DNA from 2 places in the Endozoicomonas sp. SESOKO3 genome. Region 1 is predicted to be linked to the other one. Evidence: predicted binding sites of a transcription regulator. Region 1 holds the regulator's gene; the other holds the start of a gene.
What was found. Region 1 encodes LexA, which represses DNA repair genes until DNA is damaged. Its sites were predicted from a motif close to TACTGTNTANNTANACAGTA; they were not measured.
Positions count from the first base shown of each region.

Region 1 (12,795 bases):
CGGCTTATCAGCTTCTCTCTGAAGTGGCAGGTGAAAGCCGTGAGTTTGAAACACAGGAAATTATTGATCGCATGATGATTCCACTGTGTATGGAAACCGTTCGCACACTGGAAGACGGCATTGTTGATACCCCAGCAGAGGCGGACCTGGCTCTGCTCAACGGCATCGGCTTCCCGATTTTCCGTGGCGGTGCCCTGAAGTACATCGATAGCATGGGTGTCGACAAGTTCGTAGAGCTGGCTGATCAGTACGCTCATATCAGTCCTCTGTACCAGCCTACTGAAAAGCTGCGGGAAATGGCCCGTGAAGGCAAAACGTTTTACGGCGCGTAAACAGCCTTGAGCCACAAAAAAAGTGGCTAATCACGATCAACAGATTTAAGAGAGAATTGACTATGAGCCTTAATCCGAGAGACGCCGTAATCGTAGACTATGGCCGGACCCCCATGGGTCGTTCCAAGGGTGGCATGTATCGAAATGTCCGTGCCGATGATCTGTCTGCAAACCTCATCACAGGGGTTCTGAACCGTAACCCTGGTGTTAACCCTGAAGAAGTTGAAGATGTCATCTGGGGTTGTGTTAACCAGACTCTGGAGCAGGGGTGGAACGTTGCCCGTATGGCATCCCTGATGACTCCGATCCCTCATACTTCTTCTGCCCAGACTGTCAGCCGTCTGTGTGGTTCTTCCATGAGTGCACTGCACACTGCTGCTCAGGCTATTCAAACCGGGAACGGTGATGTCTTTGTCGTAGGTGGTGTTGAGCACATGGGACATGTAGGCATGATGCATGGAGTGGATCCTAATCCACGTCTGTCAAAATATGCTGCCAAAGCGGCAGGCATGATGGGTCTGACCGCAGAAATGCTGGGGTTGATGCACGGTATTACTCGTGAAGCCCAGGATGAATTTGGTGTCAGATCTCATATGAGAGCCTGGGAAGCAACCAAAGCCGGTCACTTCAAGGATGAGATCATCCCCATGCAGGGGCATGATGATGATGGCAACCTGGCAGTCTTCACCGAAGATCAGACGATCCGTCCTGAAACCACGCTTGAAGGACTGGCTCAACTGAAGCCAGCCTTTAACCCGAAAGGTACAGTCACAGCTGGTACTTCTTCCCAGATTACCGATGGGGCTTCCTGCATGATCGTTATGTCCGCACAGCGTGCTCAGGATCTGGGTCTTCAACCAATGGCCGTGATTCGTTCCATGGCGGTTGCTGGTGTTGATCCGTCCATCATGGGTTATGGACCTGTACCCAGCACCAAAAAAGCACTGGAGCGTGCAGGCCTGACTATCGATGATATTGATCATGTTGAGCTCAATGAAGCGTTTGCTGCTCAGGCTCTGCCTGTTCTGAAAGACCTGAACCTGCTGGAGAAGATGGACGAGAAGGTGAACCTGAACGGTGGGGCAATAGCTCTGGGTCACCCCTTCGGATGCTCCGGTGCCCGAATCTCCGGTACCCTGCTGAACGTGATGAAGCAAAACAACGGTACGATCGGTGTGGCTACGATGTGTGTAGGACTGGGTCAGGGTATTACTACGGTCTTTGAGCGTCTGTAATACGTCGGCCTTTGCCAGGCGTGCCTGCCTGGCTTATCCTGCCTGAACGTATTTACCCCGGAATGTCATTTCGGGGTATCCTGCTTTTATGTATTTTTATGCAGAGGCTCTACTTCTCTGATGGGGATCTCTGACAAGGTTTGCTTGAGTCGCTTTGTCGACAAAAAAAGCCGGTTTTTTCCCGTGAATAATCATCCTGAAATCTGTCAGGCTTCGCAGTAATTAAATAATCTTTTGATATTCAAGGTAATTATTGCTTATAACCGGGTGGATTAATCATTGTGGCTGTGAAACGATAAATAAGAGGGTCGTTCAAGAAAAAATTGCCATCACTGAAGAGTTTTGCTTGACCGATGTTTTTCTTGACCTTATATATTGAAACAATTTTCAATTCCCGACCTTTCTTGTTTTGGTCGCAGGCAGCACTGAGTGTTTTTAATCTTTTTTCCAGGCTTGTCAGCATAACCGGAACAATGGAGCTGATTACAGGACGTGTAAGGTAGCATGGGTAAATCTCTAGTTATCGTCGAGTCGCCGGCCAAGGCGAAGACTATAAACAAATATCTGGGCAAGGACTTTGTTGTTAAGTCCAGTGTTGGTCACATTCGTGACCTGCCCACCGCGGGTGGCTCCAAGAAGCCTGTGGATCCCAAAGCTCGGGCAAGGGCCGCTGCTGAGACACGTAAGCTATCTCCTGAGCAGAAAATCATCCATAAGAAGCGCAAAGCCAAAGAACAGCTCATTGAAAGAATGGGCATTGACCCTGAAGAAGGGTGGAAAGCCCGTTACGAAATTTTGCCTGGCAAAGAGAAAGTGGTCGATGAGCTTCGACGCCTTGCCGAGTCTGCTGACAAAATCTACCTCGCAACGGATTTGGACCGTGAGGGAGAGGCTATAGCCTGGCATCTTCAGGAGGCCATAGGGGGAGAGCCTGATCGATATCGGCGGGTCGTTTTCAATGAAATTACCAAGAATGCCATCCAGGAAGCCTTCAAGGAGCCGGGTATTCTCAATATTGACCGGGTCAATGCCCAGCAGGCAAGGCGGTTCCTCGACCGCGTAGTGGGTTATATGGTTTCCCCATTGCTCTGGGCGAAAATTGCCCGTGGCCTGTCGGCAGGGCGAGTCCAGTCTGTAGCGGTTAAGTTAATTGTTGAGCGGGAGCGTGAAGTCAGAAGTTTTATCCCGGAAGAGTATTGGGAAGTCTATGCTGACCTGACTACCGGGAGTGGGGAAGTTATTCGCTTCCAAGTCGCCAAAGAAGCCGGTGACGCCTTCAGACCTACCAGTGAGGCCTCCACTGAAGTTGTTCTGGAAAAGCTGAGACGTGCTGATTACCAGCTGACAGAGCGAGAAGATAAGCCGACCCGCAGTCGTCCTTCTGCCCCTTTTATTACCTCAACGCTACAGCAGGCAGCCAGCACCCGTCTTGGATTCAGTGTCAAGAAAACCATGATGATGGCTCAACGCCTCTACGAAGCGGGTCATATTACTTATATGCGTACTGACTCCACCAATCTGAGTCAGGAAGCAGTGGAGAGTGCCCGGGAGTTTATTAATGGTACCTACGGTGCGAAGTATCTGCCAGAGGAGCCAAACCGGTATTCCAGCAAAGAAGGCGCTCAGGAGGCACACGAAGCAATACGTCCTTCCTCTGTGACTGCTCAGCCGGGTTCTATATCCGGACTTGAGAAGGATGCAGAGCGACTCTATGAGCTGATCTGGAGACAATTTGTTGCCTGTCAGATGACGCCCGCGGAGTACCTGAGCACTTCCCTGACGGTCAGAGTGGATGACTTTGATCTGAGGGCGAGAGGCAGAACCCTGAAGTTTGATGGCTACACTCGTGTCATGGCAGCTATTGCCAAGAAGGGTGAAGACATCATTCTGCCCGCCCTGAACAAAGGTGACCCCCTGGATCTGAAAAAACTGGACCCGAAACAACTCTTTACAAAGCCGCCGGCCCGTTTCAGTGAAGCGGCTCTGGTTAAGGAGCTGGAGAAGCGCGGAATTGGAAGACCCTCGACTTATGCTTCCATAATTTCGACCATTCAGGATCGTGGTTATGTATCTCTGAAAAATCGTCGTTTCTATGCCGAGAAAATGGGCGATATTGTCACAGACCGGCTGGTTGAAAATTTCCATGATCTTATGGATTACAACTTTACCGCCAATATGGAGTCAAATCTCGATGTGGTGGCTGAAGGTGGCAAGAACTGGAAGGATCTGCTGGACCATTTCTACAGTGATTTCAGCAACAAGCTGGAGCAGGCTGAAAACGACAGTGATGGCATGCGATCCAATGACCCTTCTCCCACCGACATCAAATGTCCTGAATGTGGCAGGGATATGATGATTCGTACAGCGAGTACTGGCGTCTTCCTGGGCTGTTCCGGTTACTCGCTCCCCCCGAAGGAGCGTTGTAAATGTACGATTAATCTGGTGCCTGGAGAAGAGGTTGAAGATGCTGACGATGAGAATGCTGAAGTTAACGCTTTGCGAGCTATGCATCGTTGTCCCAAGTGTTCTACAGCGATGGAAAGCTATCTGATTGATGAGCAGCGCAAGCTTCATGTCTGTGGTAATAACCCGGACTGCTCCGGCTATGAAGTGGAACAAGGTCAGTTCAAGCTCAAAGGTTATGATGGCCCTGTGCTTGAATGTGACAAATGTGGCTCCGAGATGCAGCTGAAATCGGGACGTTTTGGCAAATACTTTGGTTGCACCAACAGTGAGTGTAAAAACACCCGTAAACTGCTGAAGAGTGGGGAAGCGGCCCCCCCAAAAATGGATCCGGTGCCCATGCCCGAACTTAAGTGTCTGAAAGTGGATGATCACTACATTCTCAGGGACGGTGCCTCCGGACTTTTTCTGGCCGCCAGCCAATTTCCAAAGAATCGTGAGACCCGTGCTCCTCTGGTCAGTGAACTGATCCCTCATCAGGCGGCTATTGATCCTAAATATCATTATCTTCTGGATGCTCCGAGACAGGATGCTGAAGGCAATCCAGCGATAATCCGCTTTAGTCGTAAAACCAAGACTCAGTATGTTATGAGTGAGTCAGAAGGTAAGGCGACGGGGTGGAGTGCTACCTTCCAGGAAGGTAAGTGGGAAGAAAAAGTCACCAGAAAGCGCAAAAAATCCTGATCTGGCCTGTTCAAAAACAAGACCTTCGCGGTGATCCGTGAGGGTCTTTCTATTTGTGAGAATGATTATGTCTGAGCAGTGGCGAGCCTATACCAATAAGAAGTTGCACTATGCCCGTTTACAATTGGGTACTTGGGAAAGAGCAGAACCTTTCGAGCAGGAAGCTTTTCGCGAAGCATTTTTGTTGCATGCTCGTCAGGCATATTTCTCCATGCTGGCAGAGATATTGTCTCCTTATGGTCATCAGTTAAGCCGTCTGATGTCTCTGGAAGAAGCTTACAACTTGGTAAGTGAGCAGGAAGGTGATGTTTCTGAACTCGAGCAGCTAAAACAATTAGAGTTGTCTGACAGCTGGCTGGCAGATTTACTCAAAGCTTATGGCGAAATTTCACTTTTAGACGATGATATACAATCATATTCTAATAAAATCAATACTGCCATGATTGCTTCGGACAGTGCTGGAAGTACAAGAGGTGTTAAAACACCGGAAAGTGCCAAAAGTATTCTTGCTTCCCTCAAGGAATTGGTGGGCCACTTCAGAAATTTCAATCTCGAATGGTGACTTAATCATTTACTGCTCATTCTGCGTTCAACCGTTGGGATCGCCATAGACTGGGGAGTATCTTGTGCCCAGGGAGGGATATAGGTACAAAGTCTTATATAAGCCGGGGTCAACACTCAATGAGCCAGGGGGGGGGCTCTGTAGGTGCGATTCAGACAGGTTTGACAGAGGTACCCTATGACAAAGATCATGCTGTGCTGTTCTGCAGGTATGTCTACCAGTATGCTGGTTAATCATCCTTTCACATTACTCTGCATTGACCTGTTGCATCATGATGCACAATGCTGCATGATTTCCACCTCTTACTCGCTATTTATGGGACGAAATATGGCTGCATCGTTTTTGGAAATTGTGGAACTTCCAACAGGAGAGATTGTTTTGCGACGCAGTGATGAAGAGGGCGAGCCCCTGCTGACCATGAAATTTTCCGGGGAAGCCAAGGAGTATCTTGAAGGAGAGTATCTACAAGTGGCAAAGGTCATGTTTGACGCCGGAATGCGGGAAGTTGCTGAACTGACTCGTCCCCAATCCTCTGAAGAAGAGATTCCTGAGAACAGAGTGCTGCATTGACTCTATCTTCAAGGCAGTGACAGGTTTTCATGCAACCTGCCTGCTGCGAATAGCCAGTCCCTGACACTGTCCATTGCGGGCAGCGCTTTCAAGCTTGATTAGCCACCCTTTATCCAAGTGTCCCAGCCAACTAATGACGGTGTGGCTGGTTCCGGATGCCAGTGCTTTCCGGGTGAGTTCCAGTGTCTGGTGATCATCGTTAGCGCTAAAAATTTGCACCTTGTCATGGTTCAGGTTGCAATTCTTTAACCATTGCAAGGTTCTGGTATCCGATTTGTCTGCCAGAATCAGAGTCAACCAGCGTTCACTGTCACTGGAAAGCTGACTGAGCATTGGTGTCAGGAGTTGTTCGGCCTGCCAGGGTTGTCCTGACAGAATGAGCTCATTAATACTGGGACTGGGAGAGCTTTTATTTTTCTCTGGTAACGTTTTTTTCAGGCTGGAGCGGTTTATGCGAACTGTGTTGCTCTGAAAGCCTGATGTTGAAAAATTGTGCCTTTCACTGCTTGTTCGGTACAGCATGAATCCTTCCTCCTGGCATGGTCCGGTCGCTTTTCGGTGTTCTCACTCAAGTGTACAGGTGCTCATACAACATCCGTTTCAGGATTGATTTCTGATCACCCCGACGCTTAAACCTTCGACCGCGAAAATATCATGAGTGAGATCGACGACAATGGTTTCGAACTCGTCGTTTTCCGGATGGAGTAATACCTTGTTTTTCTGTTTCTCGAATCGTTTAACGGTGACTTCGTCTTCTATCCTGGCGACGACAACCTGACCGTTTCGAACCTCTGTAGTCTTGTGAACGGCCAGCAGGTCACCATCAAGAATCCCGATGTTTTTCATGCTCATCCCTTTGACTCTTAACAAGAAGTCAGCGGCTGGGGTGAAGAAGCCGGGGTTGAGCATCAGGTGGTCTTCGATATGTTCCTGGGCGAGGATCGGGTTACCGGCAGCCACCTGTCCAATGATCGGAAGGCCTTCAGGCTGGCTGTCTGGAATTCGGATACCTCGTGAAGCACCGGGGGTAATTTCGATGGCGCCTTTACGGGCCAGTGCCCTGAGATGTTCTTCTGCCGCATTGGGTGAACGAAAACCGAAGGTCTTGGCGATTTCTGCCCTGGTGGGTGGGAAACCTGTCTCTTCGATATGAGACTTGATCAGGTCCAGTATTTCGGATTGCCGTTTAGTCAGTTTGATCATGGTCACTCAATCTGTTTTTTTATACAGTATCTGTGATTATATACAGTAATATTGCTCTGGCAAGTCATTATGTTAGGTCGGGCCGCGCAGGTCGGGCCGCGCAGGTCGGGCCGCGATGATGAGCAGCAATTGAACTAAGGGCCGTCAATGATGCATGTGGCAAGCTTTACCTTCCTACTGGTGAATGGTTGACCGATATTCGCAAACTGATTCTGTGAGGCTTTTGTTAAAAAAAATCCGGAGGTGATTAATCTCCGGATTTAGCATTGTATTGATTCATGGTTGATTAAAAGTTAACTTCTCACGCAGCGCGTCCCAGGCTTGAAAAGAAACCTCTAATTGAAAAGGAGAATCACGACCAAAAATCCTGACAAATTTAAAATGTTTGTCTCCAATTGATTTTAATATTCTTTCTCTAAGCTTTTTAGCCTCTTCCAAAGAAGACATCGTGAGTGTTAGCTGTATATGATCTGATTTAGTATTCTGAATATCAAACTCCCCATTCGGATTATAGTTCTGTTGTATTAAAGTACTTACACTCCCCATTGGAGTTTGATCGGTTACTTCTTTTTTAGATGTGAATTGATCATCAGACGTATAAACTTTGCTATCAGAACTGTCATCTTCACTATCAGACATATCATAATCGTTAAAAGTTACCAGATTATCAGAGCTCGGTTTTTCAGCAGGGATAATTGTAGGATTATCTTTGCTGTCAGAAATATAAAAATCAGTGGATTCAGAAGTTATTTTATCAATCATTTTATCCCATTCTCTAATTGAAACATATACTTCAATAGAAAAAAAGCTTTTGTTAACTCGAATTAAATTCCCATTTTTTTCACCAATTGATTCTAATACACTTTCTTTAAACTTTTTAGCACTATCCAAAGAAGAAAAACTGACTGTTAAATTAGTATTGTTTGCATCAGCACTTTGAATATCTAAATACCCATTTGGATTATAAAATTTATTTATATAAGTGCTCACATCAACAGTTTCAAAAGTTCTAAAAGACAGATCTTTTATTAGAGATAAGTTTTTTTGTACTTCTTCCTGTTTATTTAAGAACGGGTTATTAGAACTATCATCATCGCTATCAGATATATCATCATCGCTATCAAATATATCATCTTCGCTATCATACATATCAAAAGGGTTGGAACTTGCCAGTTTTTTAGAATTAGAACTCTGTTTTCCAGCGGTGCTGATTACAGGATCACCATCAAACTCCAAAAAGCTGCCATCCTTTATGACCAGCTCAATTAACCGATTACCTTCTTTGTCTACAATGGCAATGTAGCCAGGGCAGTCAAAATCAAAATGAGAAGTTCCAGATACGCACCTTGTTAAAATTTTTGCAACAGTCGCCATCTTACCGCTAGCACCTTCTTCATCAACAGATAATACGATCTTCTGAAGCACCTCCAGATCCTGATCTGCCGGTAGGCCTAGTCTTGTCAGATCTCCTGCTACTATGTCGGTTCCTAATGCCTCACACATTTTCTCGAGTAACTGAGTGTCGCAACTGTCTTCTACTTTTATTTTGGGTAGCGATAGCTGATATTTCGCTTCTTTATAATTTAATTGTTTAGTCAGCTCATTAATCGTTTCAGAATCAAGATTGTTAATCGCTGTGGCACTTTCTTTACGCGGTTTTATTGCGACCAGTTTAAGATCTTCTCCATTCACAGATTTGAATTCCTTGGCGATGGCAGCAAATTTGCTGTTAGAAGCACATTGAACCGTTTCAGTTTTAACCATCATTTTTACGTTGTTAATACGAGTTCCATCTGCGCATAGAAAGCTTTGAGGAGCGGTTTTATCTGGAGAAAAACTATCCTCCCAGACACCCCGGAATTCCATTACATTACCTATTGTCGCTGTAACTTCATTCATGCCATCAAACAAATTTTTAATTTTTCCTTTGGTTTTCTCCTTGACAAAATCTTCTGTGACTTCAGCTACGTTCCATTGATTACTTTCCAGCTTTTGAGTTTGATAACATTCAGAGAGTATTTTTTCTAATTGCTCATCCCTGACATGAAAAGCAGAAGCGATAAAGTTAGCGCAAGAGATTAACTGCTCAGGATGGCCTCCGTAAGGGTTGTCTTTGCTGAATTTACCGAGTTCTTTATGGATTTCAGTTTCCAGCTCTTCAGTCAAGGTTCCTTTGGGGATTCCCAAAATGGATTCCTTTTTGGCATTGTCATCTATGCACGCCAGAAGCATGCCCAAAACCGGAGTCAGGCTGGTAGGAGACGCTACCGTGCTTTTTTTGCCCTCACTGTTCAGAATCCCGAATGAGATTTTATCAATGAGTTTTTTAGCAATATCAGAAGCCTGTAGTGTGGTCCCGGTATGTGTGTCTTGCAGATTAAATGGCTGCGAAGACATTGATATTGATTTGATTGAGTGTCCAATAGGTGTCATAGTCATTTCTCCATTACTTGATAATAATTGATTAGCGTGAATAAACTCACTGCTTCCATGCTTTGTGCTTCCCTGTTTTGCAGCAAGAGCATTGTTTGTAGATTGCCGTAAATTATGGGTTGCCTGATTACTATTAGTTAAGTGTTTGTCGTCGATGAAATCACTAACCGATAAGTTAGTGATGGCAACAATTTGCACCCTGTAATAGTGTTGAGCAATGCTCCGTACCACTGACTCGTTGGGTTAACTCGATGAGGCTTTGCTACTAGTGGCCTTGACAGCTGAGGGTAAGAAACGTAGGTTCTAAACAGTCGTTTATTAATCTTATAAAATTCCCCGGATCATGGCACAACCTTCAACCGTAGAGAGAATTCTGGATTCAGCCGAGCTGCTCTTCGCCGAACATGGCTTCGCAGAAACCTCCTTAAGAACCATTACAAGACAGGCAGGGGTTAACCTGGCTGCAGTGAACTATCACTTTGGCTCTAAAAAAGCGTTGATACAGGCAGTATTTGCGCGTTTTCTGGCTCCCTTTATGGAGGGGCTGAATACCACTCTGGATGAGTGGTCAGATCACAGTGAGCAACCTGATCTTGAAGCTGTGCTTCAGATACTGGTTGACCATATTCTTGCTGTGAAACCCAGAAGGCCGGATGACATCTCTATTTTCATGAAACTCATGGGGCTGGCATTCACCCAGAACCAGGGGCACCTGAAACGTTATCTGACCGAAACCTATGGAACTGTCTTCAGTCGATACTTTGAGTTACTGTTCAGGGCCTGTCCTGACCTTCCGATTGCCGATAAATTCTGGCGTACCTACTTTAGTCTCGGTTCTGCTGTCTTCTCTGTATCCGGTGCTGATGCGCTCCTGTCCATCGCCAAGAGAGACTACGACATTGATGACAATCTTGAGAATATCATGAGAAGAATGGTGCCGTTTATGGCAGCCGGTCTGCGTGCTCATGCCACCCATGATAGTGGCCGATAATGTTTATTCTGCATGCAGGCTCTTAAGCCTGAGGCACTGCGAAGCCAATCAATACGAGATTCAGCTGTGCATATTAATGTTCGAATTGCCTCACAGACTCTGGAGTTGATGCAGGAGGGGGTAGAAACGATCTGTTACTCTGTCTCCACTGCCAGTAAGGGGACAGGTCAGCAGGAAGGTAGCTGGCAGACTCCCCTTGGTCATCATATTATTCGAGCTAAAATAGGTGACGGCCTTCCTCTCAATGCAGTGTTTGTAGGAAGGCGATACACGGGGGAGATTTATTCTCCGGAACTACAACAACAATACTCTGAACGTCGGGACTGGATCTTAAGCCGCATTCTCTGGCTAAGTGGCCTGGAACCCGGTTACAACCGTTTGGGAAATGTCGATACTATGCGACGATATATCTATATCCATGGAGCGCCTGATTCCGCTGTGATGGGCGAGCCGGGTTCAAGAGGCTGCGTAAGGATGCATGGTCATGACATGATTGATTTATTTGACCGGGTTGTTCCGGGAACTACCATTGATATTCTGCCAGAGTAGTCTTATCGCACGCAGTCAGGTCAGGAGAGCGGGAAAAGTATGAATACGCATGGTCAAAACGATGCGAAAAATAATGGTGTTCTGATCATTGACCTTGAAGGTCAGACACTCCAACCCGAAGAGCGGGAATTACTGCTGCATCCTGGCGTTGCTGGCGTATTGTTTTTCGCCAGAAATTTTCAAGATCGCAAACAGTTGTGTGACCTGGTCAGTGACATCAGAAGTATCCGGCAGAATCTGATTCTGATGGTCGATCAGGAAGGTGGCAGGGTGCAGCGTTTCAGGAACGACTTTACCCGTCTGCCGCCGGCAAAACATTACGCCAGATATTTCAATTGTGATCCTCAGAAAGCGCTCGAGTTGATTGAAGATTGCGGTTGGCTTATGGCAGAAGAGCTTCTTTCCTGCGGCCTTGACCTTAGTCTGGCTCCAGTATTGGATTTGAATCTTGGGCTGACCGAAATAGTGGGCGATCGTGCGTTAGGCAGTGAGACTGAAAACGTCATTAAACTGGCCACTGCATGGTGCAGTGGTGTCCATGAATCAGGAATGGCCTGTGTCGGTAAGCATTTTCCCGGCCATGGCAGTGTCAATGAAGACTCTCACCTGACCCTGCCCAGGGACAACCGTTCGTTAAACGCTATCCGGCAGCAAGACATGGTGCCATTCAAAACGTTGATAGAGCAGGGTATAGAAGCGATTATGCCCGCTCACATTGTCTTTTCTGAAGTGGATGATCAGCCTTGTGGTTTTTCTTCAATCTGGTTGAAAGATATTCTTAGAGAGCAGATTGGTTTTAGTGGAGTAGTTATTAGCGACTGTTTGACTATGGAAGGTGCCGCTTCAGCGGGAAGTTATACTCTCCGGGTTGAAAAAGCCTTGAATGCGGGTTGTGATCTCTTGTTACTCAGCAATAGGAAGGGGGTCCGGGAAGTTCTGCCCTGGCTTGAACAGTCTTCTTTCTGTCCGCCTGATTTTTCTTCACTTGAGGCCAGCGGCGGTCGAGCTTTGGAAGAACTGGTTACTCTGGATCGATATTTGAGTTGTAAGGACAGACTGGACTACCTTTCTGAACGATTCAAATGATTGTTCATAATGCGTCATATGCAGTGGGTGTTGTCTTTGGTGTCCATGTTCATTCCTTTCTCTCTTTATTCACCATAACTATCGCTCAACCTCTGAAAATAGCTATGACCCTATGTCGGATAAAAAGCAGCACATTTTCAGTTTTATAACACCATGTGTGACTTTTTCAGGTGTTCCGACAGCGGCAGGACTCATTATCAAAATACTTGGCCAATTGACTTATGACGGTTTCTATCTTGCGGTGGATTCGAACACACTGTGAACGACTGGACATCGCAGGAAAAAGGTGAAGCCAGTATTGTTGAAAATAGTTCCAGATCGCTATATATGGGAAAAATTTGACTGAACGCGAAATCCTAACTTTAATCGCAAAATCTGGTTCTTTTTATAATGCGTTGTTTACATGAGCCTGTATAAATACGCTTTTTTTCCGGTTCTGGCTATTTCCCTTTTGTGCCCGGCACCGACCGCGATTGCGTCGGTACCCATCGACCCGGTTCTGATCCACACCCTTACCCTGGACCCCAATCAGCCACCCATCACACCGCCCACTCTTAACAAGAACCATTGCGCACCACACGGAGCTTTCAGCATTGTCTGGCGTCAGGACGGCAGGTACATGGCGGTGGGGGTAGGTTCAGGTTCAGGGGATCGCAAATGTGGTTATACAGGCCCTGTGCTGATCTT
Region 1 covers NZ_JAHHPR010000643.1:426-13,220, reverse strand. Annotated here, with positions in the region: partial or broken gene fadB (fatty acid oxidation complex subunit alpha FadB) at 1-332, shown strand, start outside; gene fadA (acetyl-CoA C-acyltransferase FadA) at 395-1,567, shown strand; gene topA (type I DNA topoisomerase) at 2,072-4,714, shown strand; gene KDK18_RS11315 (DUF6586 family protein) at 4,782-5,276, shown strand; gene KDK18_RS11310 (hypothetical protein) at 5,454-5,846, shown strand; gene KDK18_RS11305 (SulA-like leucine-rich domain-containing protein) at 5,874-6,368, opposite strand; gene lexA (transcriptional repressor LexA) at 6,447-7,049, opposite strand; gene KDK18_RS11295 (serpin family protein) at 7,326-9,680, opposite strand; gene KDK18_RS11290 (TetR/AcrR family transcriptional regulator) at 9,826-10,473, shown strand; gene KDK18_RS11285 (L,D-transpeptidase) at 10,540-11,022, shown strand; gene nagZ (beta-N-acetylhexosaminidase) at 11,062-12,108, shown strand; partial or broken gene KDK18_RS11275 (WD40 repeat domain-containing protein) at 12,512-12,795, shown strand, end outside.

Region 2 (9,354 bases), on a different contig from region 1:
GGATTGGCTGCTCCAGTACGCCTTTGAGCAGCGGGCCAGTGATATCCATGTTGAACCCAGGCGAGAGCAGACTCATCTGCGTTTTCGAATTGATGGGGTGTTGCACCTTATCTATCAGATGCCGGCCAAGGTGGCTACTGCCGTGACCAGTCGTCTGAAGATTCTCGGTCGAATGAATGTGGCAGAGAAAAGAAAGCCTCAGGATGGTCGGCTCAAAACCCGCAACCCGGATGGCAATGAAGTCGAACTGCGGCTTTCAACCTTGCCGACTGCGTTCGGGGAAAAACTGGTGATGCGGATCTTTGATCCGGATGTTCTGGTCAAAGGATTTCGAGAACTGGGCTTTTCCAGAGAAGACGAACGTCGCTGGACTCATATGACTGCGCAGCCCAATGGGATTGTTTTGGTCACAGGCCCTACCGGCTCAGGTAAAACCACCACGCTCTATTCGACTCTGAAAACTTTGGCCACCGATCAGGTGAATGTCTGTACCATTGAAGATCCTATTGAAATGGTGGAATCCAGCTTCAACCAGATGCAGGTCCAGCATAACATTGATCTGACGTTTGCCAGCGGTCTGCGTGCACTTCTACGTCAGGACCCGGATATTATTATGGTGGGGGAGATTCGGGATCTTGAAACCGCTGAAATGGCGATTCAGGCGGCACTGACCGGTCATCTGGTGCTTTCCACTCTGCACACTAATGACGCACCGTCCGCAATAACCCGTCTGCTGGAGATTGGTGTTCCCCACTATCTCATCAAAGCTACGGTTCTGGGTGTTATGGCTCAGAGGCTAGTCAGAGTTTTGTGTCCTTCCTGCAAACAGTCAGTAAAATTCGACAAATCCGGTTGGAAATCCCTCACTCGCCCCTGGTCAGTTCCTGCACCAGCGCAGATCTTTCAACCTGTGGGTTGTGTGGAATGTCGGGATACCGGCTACAGGGGGCGAGCGGGTGTTTATGAGTTAATGCCTATGTCTCAACCTTTGAAGGATATGCTGGCAGAGAATGCCGATATAGAGAGTCTTCGTCGCCAATCTATTAAGGAAGGTATGTACAGTCTTCGTCTTTCCGGAGCTCAGAAAGTCGCAACAGGATTAACAACCATCGAAGAAGTAATGAGGGTGACGCCAGACCAGCAGCACTGACTGGCTCTCAGCTACTGAAGGAAATGCTTGAAGTCTCCCACTGACTATTCGATATTAATATCTTAAGTGACAGTGGAACAGTCGAATAATAATGAAAATACTTACCCTTACAAGCTTGCTTTTATTTCCTTTTGCGGTTCAGGCGCAGAAGGTAATGGAACTGCAACCAGCCGAAGCACCTCAATCATTTGTTGAGCAGATGCAGCAGAATTTTGATCCGGCCGTGGCCGATCTTGTGCTGGAGTCCTATTTGAACAGCCTGCTCAAGGCAAACGCTATCAAAGATGGGGCCAGAAAATCATCCATAAAATATTCTGTAAAGGCCAACCGGGAAGGTGAGTTGGTGGTGACTCGCTATCAGCAACTGGAGCAGGGACTGGTCAGAAACAATAATACCCTGGTAGTATACGGCGTTGGTCATACTTTGGAATCAGACTGTTCCAGCATTGAGCAGCGTTGCTGGATTTTGTACCCCGATAAGGATGAGCGTTGGGTTGAAATAGAATATGCACCCAAAGCCATAAGGGAACTGGCCAAAGGAATGGGATTACTCATCAAGGAACTGCAGAGGTGATTTCAGGCTGCGGACCTTGAATGGGTCAGGCTAAGCATCTCTTTTGCGTGGTTGAGCGTGGACTCGGTCATTTCGACTCCACCCAGCATTCGAGCGACCTCTTTAACACGACGATCGCCATTCAGGCCGACAATCTCGGTGGAGGTTTTGGCATTGCGGACCTTCTTGCTAACGTGCAAATGCTGATGCCCCTGTGACGCCACCTGAGGCTGATGGGTGACACAAATTACCTGACTTCTTTCCCCCAGCTCCCTGAGCATGGCTCCGACGATTTCCGCAGTTCCACCGCCAATGCCGACATCCACTTCGTCAAAGATCATACTGGGGATATGAGAGGTTTGAGCGGTTATCACTTGAATGGCCAGACTGATTCTGGACAGTTCACCACCAGAAGCTACTTTGGTTAATGCTCTGGGTGGCTGACCCGGGTTGGTCGTTACCAGGAATTCGATGTCTTCAGCACCATTGGGTGAGAGAGTGCTGCTCTCTACCGGTGTCAGGGCAATGACGAACTGTCCGTGGGGCAAGCCCAGCAAGGCCATACGCATGGTGACTTTTTTCTCAAGCTGTCTGGCTGCAGATTGACGTTTTCCGGATAGTTTTTCGCTTTGGTTCTGAAACTCGGATTTCAATTCGATCAGTTTTTGTTGTAACGCTTCAACTCGTTCATCGCCGAACTGGATGCTCTCCAGCTCAGAGCTGAGGGTGTTTTGTTTTTCCAATAACGCTTCGGGCTGAACCCTGTGCTTTCTCGCAAGGTCGTATATAGCGCTGAGACGTTCATCCACATCCTGCATTCTGGCCGGATCAGCATCAAAATGATCAATGAAGTGATTGATTTCCCCTACCGCTTCCTCGACCTGAATCTGGGCAGAGGACATCATCTCCAATGTGTTGCTGATGGCTGGGTGATCCATGTCCAGATCGCCCAGACGCTGCAGACAGACAGACAGTTGCTGGAGAATGTTGCCGGTCTCATTGTCGGAGCAAATAGTGTTGATCTCATGACAAACCGAAAGAGTGCTTTCAGCATGGGATAACTGTCTGAGTTCTAGCTCAAGCTGTTCCAGTTCTCCTTCCTGAAGTGACAATTGTTCAAGTTCCTGAAGTTGATAGCTGAGCAGTTGAACTCTTTCATTCTGTTCTTTGCGGTTATGGGCCAGTGTATTCAGCTCATGATGCGTCTGGTTGAACTGATGAGCAATGCAAGCCACTTCGGAGGCTAGTTTTTGTAGACCGGCATAATCATCCAGTAGCAGTCGATGGCTGTTTTTTTTCAGTAACGACTGGCTTTCATGCTGGCCGTGAATATCAATTAACCGCTCACCAATGCCCCGAAGATCGGCAAGGGGAGAGAGTGTTCCATTGATATAGGCACGGGACCGTCCTTCTTTGGTAATGACTCTGCGGAGGATGCACTCATCATCACTGGTCAAATCTTTTTCCCGGAGCCACGCTTTGGCCGCAGAGCAATGACTGATATCAAAAGAAGCCTGTATTTCAGCTTTGTCCGTGCCTTGACGAACGCAATGACTGTCGGTTCTGTCACCCGTGGCCAGACCCAGTGCATCCAGCATGATGGACTTGCCAGCACCGGTCTCGCCGGTAATCACAGTCATTCCGGATTGGATGTCCAGATCCAGCTGGTCAACGATGGCAAAGTTGCTGATGGACAATTGGGTCAGCATGATGAATACCCGCTAGTGTAGCGTGACTGTTTATATATACAGTAACCTGATGTGAGACATTCGTAAAGTTGGAGCTAAAAAAAATACTCTGATTACGACCAGATTGAGACCAGAGCATGTTGTGATTTTGTTCTGCAGATCAGTGTTTTGCGAAATGATCGGTTGCGTTAAAAAAACTGTTTGCAGGTCTTGAATCCAGATTTCGTGACCCAATATACGTTTCATCAAACGATTTGACTCCCGGTCGGAGATTCTGGAATGACAGTAGAAAACAGCAAACCTGATGAGCAGGAAATGGAAGAAGCCACCGAACAGCAGGCAGAAGAAAACTTGCTGAACGAAGAAGGTGGTGTTGAGCTGGACAGTGAAGGTGATCTGACCGACGGCCTTGAGAGTCAGCTGGAAGCGCTGAACGAAGAGCTGGCCAAAGCGAAAGATCAGACTCTGCGCGCTGCTGCTGAGATGCAGAACATCAAGCGTCGCGCTGAGCAGGATGTTGAAAAGGCTCATAAGTTTGCCTTGGAAAAATTTGTTGATGCGCTGATTCCAGTGGTTGATAGCCTGGAAAAAGGAATAGAAAGCGCTGAACAGGCAGAAGGAGCCCACGAAGCTCTTATAGAAGGCATGAAGCTAACACTGAAGCAGTTTCTGGATGCACTGGGGCGCTTTGGGGTGGAGCAGGAAGATCCGAACGGACAGCCTTTTGACCCGAATTTCCATCAGGCTATGTCCATGGTTCCGAATCCCGATGTTGAAGCCAACACCGTGATTGATGTCTTTCAGAAAGGTTACAAGCTGAATGGCCGTCTGATTCGTCCAGCCATGGTCGTCGTTTCCAAATAGGTGATTTTGTTGAGGAATATTCAAAAAAAGAATGTTTCAACAGCCTTGAAATCAAATCAATTGATCCCATATTGATTTCAAAGGCCAAAAACAGCCGCTCACCACTTATTGGCAAGCGGCCCTCAGCTGAAGAATTGAATTACAGAATTGAACTAAAGAATTTCGCTCTGCAAGCAGGGCAATGGAGAGATTGAACAATGGGTAAAATAATCGGTATTGATCTGGGAACCACCAACTCTTGTGTATCCATTCTGGATGGTGAAAAAGCCAAGGTTTTAGAAAATGCTGAAGGCGGTCGTACCACGCCTTCCATCATCGCCTTCACAGACGATGGTGAGACTCTGGTAGGGCAGCCAGCCAAGCGTCAGGCCGTTACCAACCCTGATAATACCCTGTTTGCCATCAAGCGCCTGATCGGTCGCCGTTTCAAAGACGATGTGGTCCAGAAAGACATTCAGATGGTTCCTTACAAGATTGTTGAAGCTGACAACGGCGACGCATGGGTTGAAGTTAAAGGTGACAAAAAAGCACCACCTCAGATTTCTGCTGAAATCCTGAAGAAAATGAAGAAGACCGCTGAAGACTATCTGGGCGAATCTGTTACTGAAGCGGTGGTTACCGTACCCGCTTACTTCAACGATGCACAGCGTCAGGCGACCAAAGATGCTGGTCGTATCGCCGGTCTGGACGTTAAACGTATCATTAACGAGCCCACTGCTGCTGCCCTGGCCTATGGCATGGACAAGAAGCAAGGTGATCAGACCATTGCCGTATACGACCTGGGTGGTGGTACTTTTGATATCTCTATTATCGAGATTGCTGATGTCGACGGCGAGCACCAGTTCGAAGTACTGGCCACCAACGGTGACACTTTCCTGGGTGGTGAAGACTTCGACATGCGTATGATCGACTACCTGGCTGAAGAGTTCAAAAAAGATCAGGGCATCGACCTCAAAGGTGATCCTCTGGCCATGCAGCGTCTGAAAGAAGCCGCTGAAAAAGCCAAGATCGAGCTGTCTTCTGCTCAGCAGACGGATGTTAACCTGCCTTACATCACTGCCGATGCAACTGGTCCTAAGCACCTGAACGTTAAAGTAACCCGTTCCAAGCTGGAGTCCCTGGTAGAAGATCTGGTTCAGCGCTCTCTGGAGCCATGCCGACTGGCGGTAAAGGATTCTGATCTGGATCTGTCTGATATCGACGAAGTCATTCTGGTAGGCGGTCAGACCCGTATGCCAATGGTTCAGGAAAAGGTGGCTGAGTTCTTCGGCAAGGAGCCTCGTAAAGACGTGAACCCTGACGAGGCGGTTGCTATGGGTGCTTCCATCCAGGGTGCGGTGTTGGCTGGCGACGTTAAAGACGTACTGTTGCTGGACGTCACTCCGCTGACTCTGGGTATCGAAACCATGGGTGGCGTTATGACGGCACTGATCGAAAAGAACACCACGATTCCGACCAAGAAGTCGCAGGTGTTCTCTACTGCTGATGACAACCAGAGTGCTGTAACCATTCATGTCTGCCAGGGTGAGCGCAAACAGGCATCTGCCAACAAGTCACTGGGGCGTTTTGACCTGTCTGACATTCCACCGGCTCCACGTGGCATGCCTCAGATTGAGGTCAGCTTTGACCTGGATGCTAACGGTATCCTCAACGTTTCTGCCAAAGACAAGGCTACTGGTAAAGAGCAGTCTATCGTGATCAAAGCGTCTTCCGGCCTGTCTGACGATGAAATCGATCAAATGGTTCAGGACGCTGAAGCAAACGCGGCTGAAGACAAGAAGTTCGAAGAACTGGCGGCTGTCCGTAACACGGGTGATGGTCTGGTACATGCGACGCGCAAGACTCTGGAAGAAGCCGGTGATAAGGCAACGGAAGAAGAGAAGAGTGCGATCAACGAAGCTTTGACTGCTCTGGAAGAGGCTCTGAAGGGGGACGACAAGGATCTCATCGAAGAGAAATCCAAGGCTCTCTCTGAAGCTTCTGCTGGTCTGGTTCAGAAGATGTATGCAGAAGCCCAGCAACCCGGCGCTGAAGGTGCACAGGAGGCTGAATCTTCTTCCGCTGCGGATGACGCCGTAGACGCCGAGTTCGAAGAAGTGAAAGATGACAAGAAGTAAGCCCATTCCGCGCTGCGGTATGAGTTGATTTGGCGGCGCGGGAGCTTTCTCCCGCGCTGTTGTGTTTAAGAGACTGTCTGAAAGGTTTCGCCGATTTTCCAAACAGTCTCTGATTCAATAAATCGGGATCGTTCCCGATGTATGAAAGCGATTTGGATTATTTCGGTCAGGTGATCTGACGGAACCTGACCACAGGGTGTTACTAATGGCAAAACGTGATTTTTACGAAGTACTGGGCGTAGAAAAGGGGGCCTCTGACAAGGAGATCAAGAAGGCCTATCGCCGTATGGCTATGAAGTTCCACCCTGACCGTAACCCCGATGACAAAGAAGCGGAAGAGAATTTCAAGGAAGTCAACGAGGCTTTTGAAATCCTCTCTGACGATCAGAAGCGTGCCGCCTACGACCAGTACGGTCATGCCGGTGTCGATCCTAACATGGGCGGTATGGGTGGTGCTGGTGGCTTTGGTGGCGCTGGCGGCTTTGGTGACGTCTTCGGTGATGTTTTTGGTGATATCTTTGGCGGTGGTGGTCATTCCCGAAGCTCCGTTCAGCGCGGTGCTGATCTGCGCTATCAACTGGAACTGAGTCTGGAAGAGGCGGTTAAGGGTACTACCAAGAAAATCAAGATTCCTTCTCTGGTCGGTTGTAAGTCCTGTGATGGTACAGGTGCCAAAAAAGGGACTTCTCCTGTGACTTGTAGCACTTGTGGTGGTGTGGGTCAGGTGCGTATGCAACAGGGCTTTTTCTCTGTTCAGCAGACCTGTCCTGACTGTCACGGTACTGGCAAGATGATTAAAGACCCTTGTCGTGAGTGTCATGGTGAAGGTCGGGTTCAGGAATATAAGACGCTGTCTGTTAAGATTCCTGCCGGTGTCGATACCGGTGATCGTATTCGTCTGGCGGGTGAAGGTGAAGCAGGCGTCAATGGTGGTCCAGCCGGAGATCTCTATGTTCAGGTCAGCGTGGTAGACCATCCGATCTTCCAGCGTGATGGCAAACACCTATACTGTGAAGTGCCCATTACCTTTGTTGATGCCGCCCTGGGTGGCGAGCTGGAAGTTCCGACCCTCGACGGCCGGGTAAAACTCAAGATTCCAAAAGAAACCCAGACTGGCAAGTTGTTCCGTCTCCGCGATAAAGGTGTCACGCCAGTTCGTGGCGGCAGTCGCGGTGACCTGATGTGTCGTGTGGTGGTAGAAACACCCGTGCATCTGACCGAACGTCAGAAAGAGCTGATGCAAGAGTTGAAGGAAACCTTTGTCGCAGAAGGTGAACATCGCCAGTCTCCCAAGAAAACGTCCTTCTTTGAAGGGGTTAAGAAGTTCTTTGACGATATGTCGTCCTGATCAGTTTGCCAGATTGAAAATAAAAAAGTGGCATTAGCGCCACTTTTTTTGTGTAGCCTTCTTCATCTATGGCGTACAGAAATATTTCTCGTATTCGCCAAGAAAGTATTGATGGTCAAAGAGCTCTGTGATCATGGCTCCCAGTCCTTCGTTTTTGTTTCTGAACGGGTTCTTTAGCATTTGCTTCACTATTAGAAACTCCCAAAAACCAACCTTTGGACTATCGATATCACTATCGAACCTTGTTATGTCAATGTATGTGAAAATCAGGCGATCTTCTTCGGCAATGACGACGGTGTTCCAAGCATGGTTTTTACATGTTGAAAACAACTTATCGGTCAGGTAAACATTTGCCAGTACGTCAGGAAACAGTTGTTTCAGTTGATTAAAAACAACCATCCCCAATACCGTGTATTTATCACAGTCGCCAATCCCTCTCCGCCAAAATTCAACTATCGGACGTTCTTTTGAGAAAGTCAGCTTCAGCTCGCCTTCATCTACTTTTGCGTAGTGAAGCTTTTGTGTGACAATCAGTGCTGTCAGGTAGAGCAAACTATAAATCGTTGGTTTTTTTGTTGTCTGTTTGACTATGTCTTCAACGTACTTGAAAATCTCCTCCTGATCGTTCGTTGAAAAATAGTCCATGGTATCGTATGTAAATAGTGTGTTAAGCCGGAAAAATAGAGCTTTTGGAAGTGGAATAGGCTCTTTTTTACTGTGGTAGTCTACAAGATTACCCAAGTACTCAAACTCAAGGTGGGTTGTGGGGTAGGCAGCACAAGTCTGTTGGTCAGAGATTAGAGATGGGTAGGTGTCCAGGTCAATGCCGCGGAAGTAGAGAGAAGTCGCATCTTCCAGTCTTATGTTTTTACTCACGGCTTCATGAAGAAAATCAGCAGGCACTTTTGAAAAATAGAGTTTTTTTAAATCATAGGCTGATCCGGTGAGTCCCTTGTATCTGGGCAAATCTTCTGTCGTTAGCCCGTGTTCGAACGCTTCCTGAAGGTTAGTATGCGCAAAGTCAGTCAAGACAGAGATGCCGTTTTTATTTAAGCTGCCCGCGAGATCAGAAGGTATTCCATATTTAGCGTAAGCGATAATACGGGTGGCTGAATCAATATCGGCCTCGACGTAGCGATTGGCCGTTTGGGGTGTTAATCCCGCCTTGAGAATCTTTTCTATAAAAATCTCGTCACCCGCTACCCTGGGATGAAACGATGCAACTATATCCGAAGTGATGTTGCGTTGGGTAAAACGGTGAATATCATATGGGCTGACCATTGGGGCTTCTTGAGCAAAAAGTAGGACTTCTTCTGGTGTGGTTCCCACTTCTATGAGGTACTTAATATCATAGTCGACCAGCCCGGCGCTCAAGTAGGGCTCTTTTTCTTGTTCTGTGATATCAGCTTTGACGCAGAAACTCGTCGTTATGATTAATGCAGTTAACAGCTTGATGGTATGGTTTAAAATGTTCACGAGCGCACTCCTTTTCAATCAGGTTTCATGACTCACTGAATGTTAGAGTTTCGGAAGAGTGATTAGTTCCCTGAGATGAAAGCCAGACTGGACAAAAAAGTGGCTTTAGCGCGGCTTTTTTGTCCAGTCTTCTTCAATACGGCGCACAGAAATATTTC
Region 2 covers NZ_JAHHPR010000151.1:43-9,396, reverse strand. Annotated here, with positions in the region: gene KDK18_RS02625 (GspE/PulE family protein) at 1-1,150, shown strand, start outside; gene KDK18_RS02620 (hypothetical protein) at 1,242-1,724, shown strand; gene recN (DNA repair protein RecN) at 1,727-3,412, opposite strand; gene grpE (nucleotide exchange factor GrpE) at 3,671-4,255, shown strand; gene dnaK (molecular chaperone DnaK) at 4,453-6,372, shown strand; gene dnaJ (molecular chaperone DnaJ) at 6,578-7,720, shown strand; gene KDK18_RS02595 (hypothetical protein) at 7,787-9,196, opposite strand.
Region 2: a site for LexA is predicted at 3,437-3,456, ahead of recN (DNA repair protein RecN). Genes of this name have one in related genera too.